2 regions of the Allobosea sp. NBC_00550 genome follow, and region 2 is predicted to be linked to the other one. Evidence: predicted binding sites of a transcription regulator. Region 2 holds the regulator's gene; the other holds the start of a gene.
The links. The regulator PhoB, encoded in region 2, activates phosphate uptake and scavenging genes when phosphate is short. The targets are predictions, from matches to a motif close to TGTCATNNANCTGTCAT.

Region 1 (7,382 bases), 1.6 Mb from region 2:
CTTGATCGGATCGATGTTGGTCAGGGTGATCAGCTGCTTGCCGACAGAGACATAGTCGCCGACGCTGACCGCGCGCAGGCCGACGACGCCGTTGAACGGCGCGACGATGGTCGATTGCGCGAGCTTCGCCTTGGCGAGCTGGACGCGCGCCTCGGTGGAAGCGAGCTTGGCCGTCGATTCATCGAGCGCGACCTGCGTGCCCGAGCCGCGCGACACCAGCGACTTCAGCCGGTCATTCGTGTCACGGGCGAGGCCGAGATCGGCCTGCGCCTGCTTCAGCTCGGCATCGAGGATCGCGGTATCGAGCTTGACCAACTCCTGCCCGGCCTTGACGCGCTCGCCCTCCTTGAAGCCGAGCGCGATGACGCGGCCGGCGATTTCGGGGGCGATGACCACGGATTCATCCGCCGCGAGCGTGCCGAGGGCCTCGACCTCCTCGTTGACGGTCATCAGTTCGATGGAGGCGACCTCGACCGGCACCGCGCGCGGCCCGGAGACCGCACTGGCCTGTGCCTGCTGCGTACCGGCGCGCTGGTTGCGGTAGGCGTAATAGCCGCCGCCGGCGAGCGCCGCGACTAAAACGAGGAGGAGAAACCGCTTCATAAGACTGGACGCTCCGATACCGCAGGACTATCTTAGACTGGACGGTCCAGTTTGATAAGAGGCCTAGTGGGCGGAAGCATGGCTGACACCCCCCTCCGCCGACACCGGGCGACCCTTCTCACCGACCCGGCGATTGCCGAGGCAAGACCCGTGCCGAAATCGCTCCGGCGAAACGGCGCCAAGGCTCGCCTGCTCGCCTCTGCTCAAACCGAGACAAATCCGGCCAAATCCCCTTCCGCCGAGCGTGCGCGCCCTGACAAGCACGACGCCATCACCCGCGCAGCCGCGGAAACCTTCCTCGCGGAAGGCTTCGAACGCGCGAGTCTCGACCAGATCGCCCATCGGGCCGGTGTTTCAAAACAGACGATCTACAGCCATTTCGCCGATAAGGAAGCGCTCTTCAAGGCGATTTGCACCGAGCTCACGGAAACGTTGACGATTCCGCTGCGCGAAAATTCTTCCGCGTCGAATTTGCGCAACACTTTGGTGCGCCTCGGCGAGGATATGCTGAAGATGATGCTGCGCCCCGCGGCGCTGGACCTGCATCGCCTCGTCGCGAGCGCAGCCCCGCGCTTCCCCGAGCTCGGCCGGGTGGCTTACGAGGCCGGCGCCAGGCGGATGCTGAACGATCTGGCAGCCCTGCTCGTCGCGCGATCACAAATCGGCGACGGGCTCTCGCGGCCGATCGGCCCGGCGCAGGCCGAGATGCTGGCTGAGCAGTTCGTCGGCATGCTGCGCGGCTTCCATCAGGCACGCGGGCTGCTCGGCGTCAGGCCGATGCCAGCCGCCAGGCGAAAGGCCTATGTCGGCGCCTGCGTCGACATGCTTCTGACCTCGGTCTGAGACGGCCCCGGCCGCACTCGCCCTACCCTGCCTGCTGTCACGCCGCTGTCATTCGCAGCCGATAGCTCTCGTCGCCATGGAGACGCGCTTGCCCCTCGGCCTTGGCCGCCGGGGCCGCGCTCATGCCCGTATCGTGCCCGAGAAGCCATCCATGCTGCGTATCGAAGCCCTGACCAAGCGCTTTGGCGACAGGAACGCCGTCGACAATGTCGCGCTGTCCATCCCGAAGGGCGAGATGGTGGGCGTGATCGGCCGGTCCGGAGCCGGCAAATCGACGTTGCTGCGCATGCTGAACCGCCTGGCCGAACCGACCTCGGGCCGTATCGTCTGCGAGGAGCAGGACGTCACGGCGCTGAAGGGCGCTTCGCTTCGGCGCTGGCGCCGCGACACGGCGATGATCTTCCAGCAGTTCAACCTCGTCGGCCGCCTGGACGTGCTGACCAATGTGCTGCTCGGCCGCCTCAACCATCGATCCGTCGCGCTGACGCTGGTCAAGAGCTTCTCGGAAGACGACAAGATCCGTGCTATCGCGGCTCTTGAGCGTCTCGATATGGGACATCTCCTTGCACAGCGCACCGAGACCCTCTCGGGCGGCCAGCAGCAGCGCGTCGCCATCGCCCGCGCGCTCGTCCAGGAGCCGCGCATCATCCTCGCCGACGAGCCGATCGCCTCGCTCGACCCACGCAACACCCAGGTCGTGATGGACGCGCTGTTCCGCATCAATCGCGAGGACGGCATCACCGTGGTCTGCAACCTGCACGACCTCGACATCGCCGCGAAGTATTGCGACCGGCTGATCGGCATGTCGGCCGGCAAGGTCGTGTTCGACGACGTGCCGCAGGCGTTGACCCGCGAGGTCGCGGCCGAGCTCTACGGCATCGAGGCCAAGGATGCCGGGGCCGAGGCGCTGGATGCGCTCGACGCCATCGCCGCCTCCGAAGCGAAGCGCGCCCGCCAGAAGATCGCCTGACGTCAAAGCATCGCCGGCGCGGCCCGGGGCCGGCGCCGCGAGAAGACTATCCCGACAGCAACCAGGAGCAGACCCAATGCTGACCCGTCGCCATACCCTCAAGCTCGCCGCCGCCGGCCTTGCCGCCACCGCCGCCCAGCCTTTTAGCAACGTTGCTTTCGCCCAGGACTGGAAGGCGAAGTATCCCGAGCTGATCTTCGCGATCATCCCGGCCGAGAACGCCTCGGGCGTCGTCGAGCGCTACACCCCCTTCGTGAACTACCTTTCGAAGGAGCTCGGCACCAAGGTGACGCTGCGCATCGCCAACGACTACGCCGCGATCATCGAGGGCCAGCGCGCCGGCAACATCCATATCGGCATGTACGGCCCGGCGTCCTTCGCCCGCGCCCGCATGACCGGCGCCAAGGTCGACGCCTTCGCGATCGAGACCAACCTCGACGGCACCAAGGGCTATCACTCGGTGTTCTACGTGAAGAAGGACTCGCCCTATCAGAAGGTCGAGGACCTCAAGGGCAAGAACCTCGGCCTCGTCGACCCCAATTCCACCTCGGGCAACAACGTACCGCGCTTCGTGCTCAACGGCATGAAGATCGAGCCGGAAACCTTCTTCTCCAAGGTCGTCTATACCGGCAGCCACGAGAACGCGGTGATCGCGCTGCAGCAGGGCACCGTCGACATCGCCGCCAACTGGTGGAACGACGAGCAGGAATCGAACCTCCTGCGCATGGCCCGCAAGAACATGGTCAAGGCCGAGGATTTCCGGATCATCTACAAGTCCGAGCAGATCGTGAACTCGCCGATGGCCTATCTCACCGACCTGCCCGACGACCTGAAGGCCAAGATCCGCGACGCGGTGCTGAACCTCGCCACCAAGGACAAGGTCGCCTTCGACAAGATCTATGAAGGCAAGCAGGGCCCGCTCGTCGCCGTCGACAACAAGTCCTACGAGCCGATCATCGAGCTGAACAAGTTCGTCGACGAACTCCGCAAGAAGAAGTCGTCGTAAGCAGCATCCGTCATGCCCGGGCTTGACCCGGGCATCTCTCGCCAGAGATTCTCAGGGCTCCGCGCTTCGCTTCGCCCGAGAATGACGCCCTTGTCCGGGGTCGGCGCCAGCCGGTCCCCGCGACCTCTCGGAAGCGCCTCTCCATGACACTCGCGATCGATCGCAACGACCCGGCCATCCGGGCCCATGCCGAAGCCTATCGGCAGGCGGCGACCGTCAAGCGCCGGCAGGCCTTCATCGGCGCCGCCGTCTTCATCGTCTGCGTGCTGCTCGCGGCGCGGGGTTCGGAGGTCGATCTCGGCAAGTTCGCCGAGAACATCCACCGCTTCCCGAAATACATCTTCGAGACGCTGCCGACACTGCGCCTCTCCAGCTTCGGTGCCGACCTCGCCGAATGGTACTGGGGCCTGAAGGGCTGGCTGAAGCTGCTCTGGCAGACCGTCCTGATCGCCTATGTCGGCACCGTGCTCGGCGCCATCGGCGCCTTCCTGTTCTGCTTCGCCGCCGCGGCCAATCTCGGCCGGTCCGCCTGGCTGCGCTTCGCAGTCCGCCGCTACCTCGAATTCTGCCGCACCGTTCCCGAGATCGTCTTCGCGCTGATCTTCGTCATCGCCTTCGGACTCGGACCCTTGCCCGGCGTGCTCGCCATCGCGATCCACACCATGGGCGCGCTCGGCAAGCTCTTCTCGGAAGTCGTCGAGAACATCGACCTGAAGCCGGTCGACGGCGTCACCGCCACAGGCGGCGGCTGGTGGCAGATCGTGCGCTTCGCCGTCGTGCCCCAGGTGCTCTCCAATTTCGCCAGCTACGCGCTGCTGCGCTTCGAGATCAATGTCCGCGGCGCCTCGATCATGGGCTTCGTCGGCGCCGGCGGCATCGGCCAGGATTTGATCGAAGCGATCCGCAAATTCTACTTCACCGATGTCAGCGCCATCCTGCTGCTGATCATCGTCACGGTGATGCTGATCGACTACGGCACCGAGCGGCTGCGCCACGCACTCCTCAGCCTGGAGCACGGCCGATGAGCCTCGCCCTCGACACGGCCGAGCGCTCGGCCATCCTGAGCCGCCACCAGGCCGCGATCCGTGGATCGCTCAAGACGAAACTCGCGACCATCGGCACCATCGTCGCTCTGCTCGGCATCTTCCTCTACGGACTGACCACGCTCGAGACGACGCTCTGGAAGATCATCGCCGGGCTCGGCAATCTCGGCTCCTTCGTCGCGCTGATGCTGCCGCCGCATCCGGGGTCCTGGACCCGCGCCCTGATCTTCGTGCAGGCGCTGTTCGAGACCGTCGCGATCGCCTTCCTCGGCACCGTGCTGGCGGCGGCGCTCGCCTTGCCGCTCGGCTTCATCGCCGCGCGCAACGTCGTCGCCAACCGCGTCGTGCATTTCCTCGCCCGCCGCTCGCTCGACACGGTGCGCGGCGTCGATGCGCTGATCTGGGCGCTGATCTGGGTGAATGTCGTCGGCCTCGGCCCCTTCGCCGGCATGCTTGCGATCATGACCAGCGATCTCGGCGCCTTCGGCAAGCTCTATTCGGAAGCGATCGAGGCGGCCGACCGCAAAGCTGTCGAAGGCGTCGCCTCGGTCGGCGGCGGCAAGGCGCATGAGATCCGCTTCGGCCTGCTGCCGCAGGTCCTTCCGGTGATCGCGAGCCAGGTGCTCTATTATATCGAGTCGAACACCCGCTCCTCGACGATCATCGGCATCGTCGGCGCCGGCGGCATCGGCCTCTATCTCGCCGAGACGATCCGCACGCTCGAATGGCAGCAGGTCTCCTTCCTGATCCTGCTGATCCTCGCCGCGGTCTCGGCCATCGACTTCCTCTCCGGCAAGCTGCGCTTCGCGATCATCGGCAAGCGGGCGAGTTAAGCTCGGCTTGGCGCGTCATTCTCGGGCTTGACCCGAGAATCTCTTGCAAGAAGGCAGAGGGCGCCTCTCCGTCCTGAGATGCTCGGGTCAAGCCCGAGCATGACGGAGCGGTTCAATCCCCGAACGGCTCGATCACCATCTCCATGCGCTCAGCCGCAAAGACGCTGCTGACGAGATGGATCGGTGTCAGGTCGGGCAGCGCGTCGACCGCCGTCGAGATCATCACGGCTGCCTCGGGCGCGATCTCCAGCAGTTCGGCCTCGTGCTCGTCGGCGAGCCGCGCCGTCAACCGCGTCGACAGGCGCACGTAATCCGTGATGCCGTAGATCTTGAAGGCAGCCGTGATCGAGCCGGCCGCCTCGCGATAGGCCTTGTCGAAATCGGGAAAGCGCTCGACCGAGAGCCAATGCGTGCCGGTGCCCATCGGCACGCCGTCGGCCAGGCTGACACCCTGCACGCGCCAGAGCGGCGTCCCGTTCTTCAGGCCGAGCGCCGCGCAGGCTGGCGCCTCGCCCACCACCGTCTCGGCCGCGAGCATGCGGCTCGTGCCGAGGATGCCGAGCTTGCCCATATTGGTGCGCATGCTGACGCGCCGGCCGATCGGATACGGCAGGCGCGGCGCCGTCACCTGCGTGCCGCGGCCGCGCGAGACCGTCACCAGCCCCTGCTCGGCGAGATGGCGGAAGGCCTGCCGCACCGTATGGCGATGCACGCCGTAGCGCTCGGCCAGCGCGACCGAGGCCGGCAGCGTGTCGCCGAGCTTGTACTCGCCACGCCCGATCGCCTCCGCCAGTTCGTCGGCGATACGTCGCCAGGCAGTGCCGCCATCCGGTTCGGCGATTGCTGTGTCCGTCATCAAAATTTCATCCGAAAAGTATAGACCTTTTCCATCAACTCCCCTAGTATAGTCTAGACATTCGGAACTGACCAGCGAGCCCGCGCCGATGAGCCAGAGAACCCCGAGACAAAGCTGGATGGCGACGCTGGCGCGCGCCTCCCGCGCCGAGATCGAGAGCCTGCTCGGCGACCCGCCCGACCACGACGTGCTGAAGGCGCCGGAGACCGGAACGGTGATGGTCGAGGGCCGCGCCGGCGGCGCCGGACGCCGCTTCAACCTCGGCGAAGCCACCGTGACGCGTTGCGTCGTGCGCCTCTCCAGCGGGCGGATGGGGTTTTCCTATGCGCTCGGCCGCGACGGCCGGAAGGCGCGGCTCGCCGCCCTGCTCGACGCCCGGCTTCAGGACGAGGCCGATGGCAGCGGACTGCATCAAGGCGTCGCCACGCTCGCCGCGCAGCAGGCCACCGCCCGCGACCTCGCCTCGCGCAAGGCGGCGGCGACCAAGGTCGATTTCTTCACGCTGGTCAGGGGTTCGTGATGTCGGCTCAAGCCATGATCTCCCCCGGTTTCTCGGACCCGGTCTTCCAGTCGCAAACGGCCTTCCGCGCCCTGCTCAGCGCCCTGTCCGAGCCCGGCATGCTGCAGCGCGTCGTGGCCGAGATCACGCCGCCGGAAGGGCTCGACATCGCGACGGCGACTGCTTTGCTGACGCTCGCCGATTACGAGACGCCGGTCTGGCTGCCGGAAGCCCTGCGCGACGGCCCGGCCGGCGCCTGGCTGCGCTTCCATTGCGGCGCCGCCTTAGTCGACGATCCCGCTGAGGCCGCCTTCGCCGTGATCGACAGCGCGGCGGATGGGCCGAAGCTCGCCGCTTTCAATCCCGGCAACGACCAGTTCCCGGATCGCTCGACAACCGTGTTCGTGCAATGCGCTGCTCTGGATGGCGGCGCGGGCTTCTCGCTCTCAGGCCCCGGCATTCTCGGCTCGCGCTCGATCGCGCCTCAGGGCCTGCACCCGGGCTTCACCGAGGAGCTTAGCGAGAACAGCGCGCTCTATCCGCTCGGGGTCGACGTCGTCTTCGCCCATGGTGACAGCCTGATCGGCCTGCCGCGTTCGACGCAGATCGAGGAGCCCCGCTGATGCCCCACCGGGAGTCTTGCTGATGTACGTCGCAGTCAAAGGTGGCGAAGCCGCCATCCTCGCCACGCATGATCTCGTCGCCGAAGCCCGCCGCGGCGACCCGGCC
Region 2 (7,382 bases):
CAGGCCAGGATGGCGAGGATCACGGCCGAGGCGAACCAGCGGCCGTAGAAGCGCCGCGGCACGATCCTGAGATGGGCGATAGCAGAGAGATCGCGGCTGCTGATCGGTGAAGTGGCGTCGGTCATCGCCGCGTCTCCCGGCTCCAGGCTTCAAGAGCCGTCAGGTTGTCACGGAAGCGCGCGATCTGCTCGCGCACGCGGTCGGGTGCCGTGCCGCCATGGCCGCTGCGGGCCGCGACGGCGGCATCGAGCGTCAGATGGTCGATCACGCCAGCGTCGAGCCGCGGATCGACGGCCCGGAGGTCGACGGCGTCGAGCGTCTCCAGCTCACGCCCCATTTCCTCGCAATAGCGCACCAGGGTCCCCGTGATCTCATGCGCCTCGGCGAAGGGCACGCCCCTGCGGGCGAGATAGTCGGCCACTTCGGTCGCCAGCGCGAAGCCGGAGCCGGCCTGGGCACGCATCACCTTGGCGTCGGCGCTCATGCTGGCGATCAGCCCGGCAAAGGCGGGCAGCACCTCTTCCAGCACGTCGACGGCGTCGAATGCGGCGCGCTTGTCCTCGGCGAGGTCGCGGTTGTAGGAAAGCGGCAACCCCTTCAACGCTCCGAGCATGGCGACGAGATCGCCGGTCAGCCGCGCCGCCCGCCCGCGCGAGATCTCGGCGATATCGGGGTTCTTCTTCTGCGGCATGATCGAGGAGCCGGTGGCGAAGGCGTCGTCCAGCGTCACCCAGGCGAATTGCCTGGAAGCCCACAGCGTCACCTCCTCGGCGAGCCGCGACAGGTTCGTCGTCAGCATCGCCGCGACGAACAGGAACTCCGCGACATGGTCGCGCGCGCCGACCGCATCGACCGAATTCTCGAACGGCCGATCATAGCCGAGCGCCCGCGCGCTGAGCTCGGGATTGAGCGTGATCGCGGAGCCGGCAAGCGCCGCCGCCCCGAGCGGCGACTGGCCGGAGCGCGCTTCCCAATCCTTCAGGCGCGAGGCATCGCGCATCAGCACCTGGCCATGCGCCATCAGCCAGTGGCCGAAGGTGACGGGCTGGGCGCTCTGCAGATGGGTGAAGCCGGGGCTGACCGAGGCCGCGTGCAATTCCGCCTGGTCGGCGATCGCGGTCAGCAATTCGGCCAGCATCGCCGCCAGCGAACGCGACTTCTCGCGCAGATAGAGCTTGAGGTTGTTGGCCGCCTGGTCGTTGCGCGAGCGCCCGGCCCTGAGCTTGGCACCGGTCGAGCCGATCCGCTCGGTCAGGATGCGCTCGATGAAGGTGTGGACGTCCTCGTCCTGCGGCCCCGGCGCGATGCGGCCTTCGACCGTGTCCCGCGCGATCGCGTCGAGGGCGGTCAGGATGGTGTCGAGTTCCGGGGCCGTCAGCAGCCCGGCGCGCCCGAGTTCGGCCGCATGCGCCTTGCCGCCCGCGACATCCTGGGGCACCAGCCTGGCGTGCTCGCCGGCTGCGCTGGAGAGCTTCATCAACCGCGCATCCGGCGGTTTGCGGAAACGTCCGCCCCACAGGCGGGTCGTCTGGTTCATGATGCTCGTTCCTCCCCTAGCGGAAGAATGGCCTCTTGACCGAGAGGCCGGCAAACGAAACGATCTCCGCAGAGATAGTCCGAAAAGGAATACCCCATGGCCGCCGGTCGGCCTCCCCCGTCATCGACCGCCCTGCGGGCCTTCACCACCGTCGCACGACTGGGCTCGACGGCCCGCGCCGCGCAGGCGGTCAACCTCACCCAGAGCGCCGTCTCCAAGCAGATCCTCTCGCTGGAGCATCATCTCGGCGCCGTGCTGTTCGATCGCAGCCCGCTCGGCCTGAAGCTGACCGAAGCCGGCGCGATCTATCTGCCCTATGCCGAAGCGGCGCTGGAGCAGATGGATCGCGGCGCGCGGCGCCTGGCCGAGCGCTCCGCCGTCGCCCGGCCGATCCGGCTGCACATGGTCGCCATCGTCGGCGAGCGCTGGCTGATGGGGCGCTTTCCCGCCTTCGCCGAGGCTCACCCAGGCGTCGACGTGCAGTTCACCAACTATGTCAGCGAGAGCGAGACCGAAGAGCCCGATCTCGATATCGCCCACGGCGTCCCGCCCTGGACCGGCAGGGAGGCGCACTATCTGTTCGGCCGCGATGTCGCCCTCGTCGCCGCGCCGAGCCTGATCGAGCGCATGGGCGGTTTCCGCCGCGCCGCCGACATCCAGAAGATGACACTGCTCCAGCACTATCAGATGCCGACCTTCTGGGCCGAGTTCACCGAGGCCCACGATCTGCGCGGAGCCGTGCCCGAGCACACCGTGCGCTACGGCTACTATTCCGTGATTACCAGCGCCGCCGTCGCCGGGCTCGGCGTCGCCTTGACGCCGCGCTGCTATGTGGCGGATGAATTGGCCTCCGGCGCGCTCGTCAACCCGCTCTGTCTCGGCTTCACAAGCGCGACCGGCTGCTGGCTCACCCGCCCGCTCGGCCAGCCGGATCGCCCCGGCCTCGACGAATTCGTCACCTGGTTGCTCAGCGAGGCCGGGCAGTTCGACGCCGCGACACGGGCGCCTTCTTCAGCAGACTGATTCCCCGCGAAACTTCCCTCCGGGCGGTGCGTTGTCTTCGCCGAGGAGGAGACATGCTCACCATTCTGCCCGCCCCGGACCATGTCGGCGCCTATCGCCTGTCGCGGACGCTGACAGCCGACGATCTCGATCAGATCATGGCCGATATCGATGCGAAGCTTGGCCGCCACGAGAAGATCGGCATCCTCGCCGACTTCACCGAGTTCACCGACATGACATTGGCAGCCGCCTGGAAGGATGCGCGCTACAGCCTCGGCGAGCTCTGGGAGCTCCAGCGTTTTCCCCGCGAGGCCGTGGTCACCGACAAGAGCTGGCTCGCCGCCTTCGTCGACCTGCTCAACCCCGCGATCCCCTTCGTCACGGTGCGCACGTTCAAGCCGGAGGAGTACGACACCGCGCTGGCCTGGGCCGGCGATATCGAGGGCGGTCCCAACGCCTGACGATCGCGCGCGTCAGCTGCGCGCGAAGGTCTCGTCGAAGGCGTAGCCGGCGCCGCGCACCGTGCGCAGCGGGTCCTTGGTGTTGGCAGGCGTGATTGCCTTGCGCAGCCGCCCGACATGGACGTCGACCGTGCGCTCGTCGATATAGACGTCGCGGCCCCAGACGGCATCGAGAAGCTGGGCGCGCGAATAGACCCGCCCCGGTGCCTGCATCAGGAATTCGAGCAGCCGGAACTCGGTCGGCCCGAGATGCAGCTCGCTGCCGGCGCGGCGGACGCGCCGGGTCGTGCGGTCGAGTTCGAGATCGCCCGCGGCCAGCAGCCCCGCGACGTGACCTGGCTTCGCCCTGCGAAGAAGCGCCTGGATGCGCGCGATCAGTTCCGGCAGCGAGAACGGCTTGACGACGTAGTCGTCGGCGCCGGTCGCAAGGCCGCGTACCCGCTCGGTCTCCTCGCCGCGCGCCGTCAGCATGATGATCGGCACGCGCTCGGTGTCGCGCCGCGAGCGCAGCCGCCGGCAGAGCTCGATGCCGGAGAGGCCGGGCAGCATCCAGTCGAGCAGCACGAGATCGGGGGTGTGGTCGCGCAGATGCAGCTCCGCATCGTCCCCGCGCGCGACGCTGTCGACCTCGAAGCCCTCGGCCTCGAGGTTGTAGCGCAGCAGCAGGGTGAGCGGCTCCTCGTCCTCGACGATCAGGATGCGTGCGGCCATGATGTCTTGCCTCAGCTGCCCGTGATCGCCTCGACCTCGATATTGGTCGTGTCGAGCTTCGGCCTGTTCACGTCGAGCGAGTCGCCGGTGATGAGATAATGGATCGTCTCGGCGATGTTGGTGGTGTGGTCGCCGATGCGCTCGATGTTCTTCGCGCAGAACAGCAGATGTGTGCAGAAGGTGATGTTGCGCGGATCTTCCATCATATAGGTCAGGAGTTCGCGGAACAGCGAGGTGTAGAGCGCGTCGATCTCGTCGTCGCGGCGCCAAACCTCGAGCGCCTTCTGCTCGTTGCCGGCGGCATAGGCGTCGAGCACGTCCTTGAGCTGCGCCTGGACGAGGCGGCTGATGTGCTCGAGGCCGACGACCGCGCGATGCGGCGGCTGGAACTGCCCGGCGATGGCGACGGCCCGCTTGGCGATGTTCTTGGCGAGATCGCCCACGCGCTCGACATCCGCCGCGATGCGGATCGCCGAGATCAGCTCGCGCAGATCGTTGGCGAGCGGCTGGCGCCGGGCGATGGTCAGCACCGCCTTCTCCTCGACCTCGCGCTGGAGATTGTCGAGGCGCTGGTCGGCCGAGATGATCTTCTGGGCGAGCGCGGTGTCGCGGCGCACCAGGGCGACGGTGGAATCGCCCAGCATGCGCTCGGCCATGCCGCCCATTTCGGCGAGGCTGCGGCGGATGCCCTCGAGATCGGTGTCGTAGGAACGGACGATGTGATCGGTCATGGCGTTATCCTCGAAGCATTTTCAAGCGAAGTGGGCACCGGTTCGCGCGATGAAAATGCGATAAAACAAAGAAGTCCGTCGCCGCTCAGCCGAAACGGCCGGTGACGTAGTCCTGCGTCTGCTTTTTGCCGGGGTTCATGAAGATCGTGTTGGTCGGCGCGAACTCGATGACCTCGCCCAGATACATGAAGGCGGTGTACTGCGAGATGCGGGCCGCCTGCTGCATGTTGTGGGTAACGATGGCGATGGTGAAGTCGCTCTTCAGCTGCTCCAGCAGGTCCTCGATCTTGCCGGTCGAGATCGGATCCAGCGCCGAGGTCGGCTCGTCGAACAGGATCACCTCCGGCTTCTGCGCGATGGTGCGCGCGATGCACAGGCGCTGCTGCTGGCCGCCGGAGAGGCCCATGCCGGAGCTCTTCAGCTTGTCCTTGACCTCGTCCCAGAGCGCGGCGCGGCGCAGGGCGCCTTCGACGCGGTCGTCGAGCTCGGACTTAGGCGGCCTCTCATAGAGCCGGATGCCGAAGGCGACGTTGTCGTAGATCGACATCGGGAACGGCGTCGGCTTCTGGAACACCATGCCGACGCGCGAGCGCAGCTCGTTCACGTCGACATCGTTGGAGATGATGTTGCGCCCGTCGAGCAGGATCTCGCCGGTCGCCCTCTGCTCGGGATAGAGCGAGTAGATCCGGTTGAAGATGCGCAGCAGGGTCGACTTGCCGCAGCCGGAAGGGCCGATCAGCGCCGTGACGTGCCGGTCGCGGAAGTCGAGGTTGATGTTCTTCAGCGCCTTGTGCTCGCCGTAGTAGAAATCGAGGTTTTTCACCGCGATCCGGACGGGCGCCTCGGCATCGAGCGATTGCGGGGAGAGTTCAAGGGTCGAAAGCATCGACATGGTCCTTCAGGATCAGACGCGACCGGGTTGGATTCAAGCTCTACTTGCCGCCGCTGACGATGCGGCGGGCAACGATCGAGAGCAGCAGGATCGACATGGTGATGATGAGCGAGCCGGCCCAGGCCAGCTGCTGCCAGTTTTCGTAAGGGGCCGAGGCGAACTGGTAGATCGTCACGGGCAGGTTCGAGACGCCGCCGACGAGGCTCGCCGAGAACCAGAAATTGTTGTTGAGCGCTGTGAAGATCAGCGGCGCGGTCTCGCCGGCGATGCGGGCAAGAGCCAGCAGGATGCCGGTGACCATGCCGGCCTTGGCCGCCCGCCAGGTCACGCTGGTGATGACGACCGAGGGCGGCGCGCCGAGAGCGGCTCCGGCCTCGCGCAGCGGGCCGGGCACGAGGCTCAGCATGTCCTCGGTGGTGCGCACGATGACGGGGATCGCGATGATGCCGAGCGCGACGCCGCCGGCCCAGCCGGAATAGCCGCGGAACGGCTCGACCAGCAGGACGTAGACGAACAGGCCGATCAGGATCGACGGCGCCGAGAGCAGAATGTCGTTGATGAAGCGGATCAGGTTCGCGAGCTTCGAGCGCCTGCCGTACTCGGCGAGCCAGGTCCCCGCCAGCACGCCGATCGGCGTGGCGATGGCGATGCCCAGGAAGGTCAGCACCACCGAACCGACGATGGCGTTGGCGAGGCCGCCGCCCTGCGAGCCGGGGCCGGGCGTGACCTCGGTGAAGGTCGCGAGCGAGAGCCCGCCGATGCCCTTCACCACCAGCATGCCGAGGATCCAGAAGAGCACGAAGATGGCGCAGAAGGTGAAGCCGGTGGCGATGATCTTCATCAGCCGGTCGGCGGTGCGGCGGGACTGGCGGACGCGCCCCCAGGGGGTATGGGGCAGTTCGCGCGGCTTGGAAGCAGTGGTCATGCTCATCTCCCGGGACCTCAGTAGCGCTTCACCCGCGAGACCAGCAGTCGCGCGATGACGAGGACGACGAAGGTGACGAAGAACAGGATGCAGCCCAGCGCGATCAGCGAGTTGAGCTGGAGGCCCATCGCCTCGTTGAACTCGTTGGCGATGCGCGAGGCGATGGTCGAGCCCGGATCGAGGATCGAGCTCGACAGGCGGTTGGCGTTGCCGACGACGAAGGTCACCGCCATCGTCTCGCCGAGCGCGCGGCCCAGGCCGAGCATGACCGCGCCGATGATCGAGACGCCGGCCTGCGGCACCAGCACATGGCGCACGACCTCCCAGGTCGTCGCGCCGATGCCGTAGGCGCTCTCGCGCAGCACGGAGGGGATCTGCTCCAGCATGTCGCGGGTGATCGAGGCGATGAAGGGCACGATCATGAAGGCCAGGATGATGCCGGCCGTGAAGATGCCGAGGCCCGAGGGCGAGCGCGAGTAGAGCACGGTGCCGACGATCGGGATGCCCTCGACGATGTTCGAGAGCGGGATCTGCACATAGGCCGCGAAGAGCGGCGCGAAGACGAACAGGCCCCACATGCCGTAGATGATCGAGGGCACGGCGGCGAGCAGCTCGATCGCGGTGGCGACCGGCCGCTTGAACCAGGGCGGCGCGAGCTGGGTGAGATAGACGGCGATGCCGAGCGAGAGCGGCACGCCGATCAGCAGCGCGATCAGCGCCGTCGAGAGCGTGCCGACGATCGCCGGCCAGGCGCCGTACTGGTCGTTCTGGGTGTCCCAGACGCTGGAGGTGATGAAGCCGAGGCCGAATTCGCGGAAGGCCGGCCAGCCGCCGACGACCATCGAGAGCATGATGCCGGCGAGCAGCACCAGGACGAACAGCGCCGCCGCGAAGCTGGCATTGCGGAAGAACAGGTCGAAGCCTGCCTTCGGCGTCCTGCGGACGATCGGCGCCGCGCCGGGAATGCTCGTCATGTCGGTTGCTGCGGTCATCCGCGGAAGCTCCGGTGTCGTAGCCGAGGTCGTCTGCGGCCGGTTGCCCGGCGCCGATCAACCTCAGCCCTCATCCTGAGGAGCGCTCTGCAGGAGCGCGTCCCGAAGGAGGCTCCCGTGCACTCTGGATC

Region 1: phnC (phosphonate ABC transporter ATP-binding protein) is a predicted target of PhoB. The motif match lies at 1,482-1,498, and genes of this name have one in related genera.

What each region holds. Positions count from the first base shown of each region.
Region 1 is NZ_CP102772.1:4,502,822-4,510,203, reverse strand. It holds gene NWE53_RS21615 (efflux RND transporter periplasmic adaptor subunit) at 1-603, opposite strand, end outside; gene NWE53_RS21610 (TetR/AcrR family transcriptional regulator) at 682-1,446, shown strand; gene phnC (phosphonate ABC transporter ATP-binding protein) at 1,598-2,416, shown strand; gene phnD (phosphonate ABC transporter substrate-binding protein) at 2,493-3,422, shown strand; gene phnE (phosphonate ABC transporter, permease protein PhnE) at 3,566-4,447, shown strand; gene phnE (phosphonate ABC transporter, permease protein PhnE) at 4,444-5,298, shown strand; gene phnF (phosphonate metabolism transcriptional regulator PhnF) at 5,411-6,154, opposite strand; gene phnG (phosphonate C-P lyase system protein PhnG) at 6,243-6,674, shown strand; gene phnH (phosphonate C-P lyase system protein PhnH) at 6,674-7,276, shown strand; gene NWE53_RS21570 (carbon-phosphorus lyase complex subunit) at 7,299-7,382, shown strand, end outside.
Region 2 is NZ_CP102772.1:2,928,317-2,935,698, forward strand. It holds gene NWE53_RS14070 (amino acid ABC transporter permease) at 1-125, opposite strand, end outside; gene argH (argininosuccinate lyase) at 122-1,537, opposite strand; gene NWE53_RS14080 (LysR family transcriptional regulator) at 1,634-2,560, shown strand; gene NWE53_RS14085 (SpoIIAA family protein) at 2,614-3,000, shown strand; gene phoB (phosphate regulon transcriptional regulator PhoB) at 3,013-3,711, opposite strand; gene phoU (phosphate signaling complex protein PhoU) at 3,723-4,442, opposite strand; gene pstB (phosphate ABC transporter ATP-binding protein PstB) at 4,528-5,334, opposite strand; gene pstA (phosphate ABC transporter permease PstA) at 5,375-6,259, opposite strand; gene pstC (phosphate ABC transporter permease subunit PstC) at 6,277-7,233, opposite strand.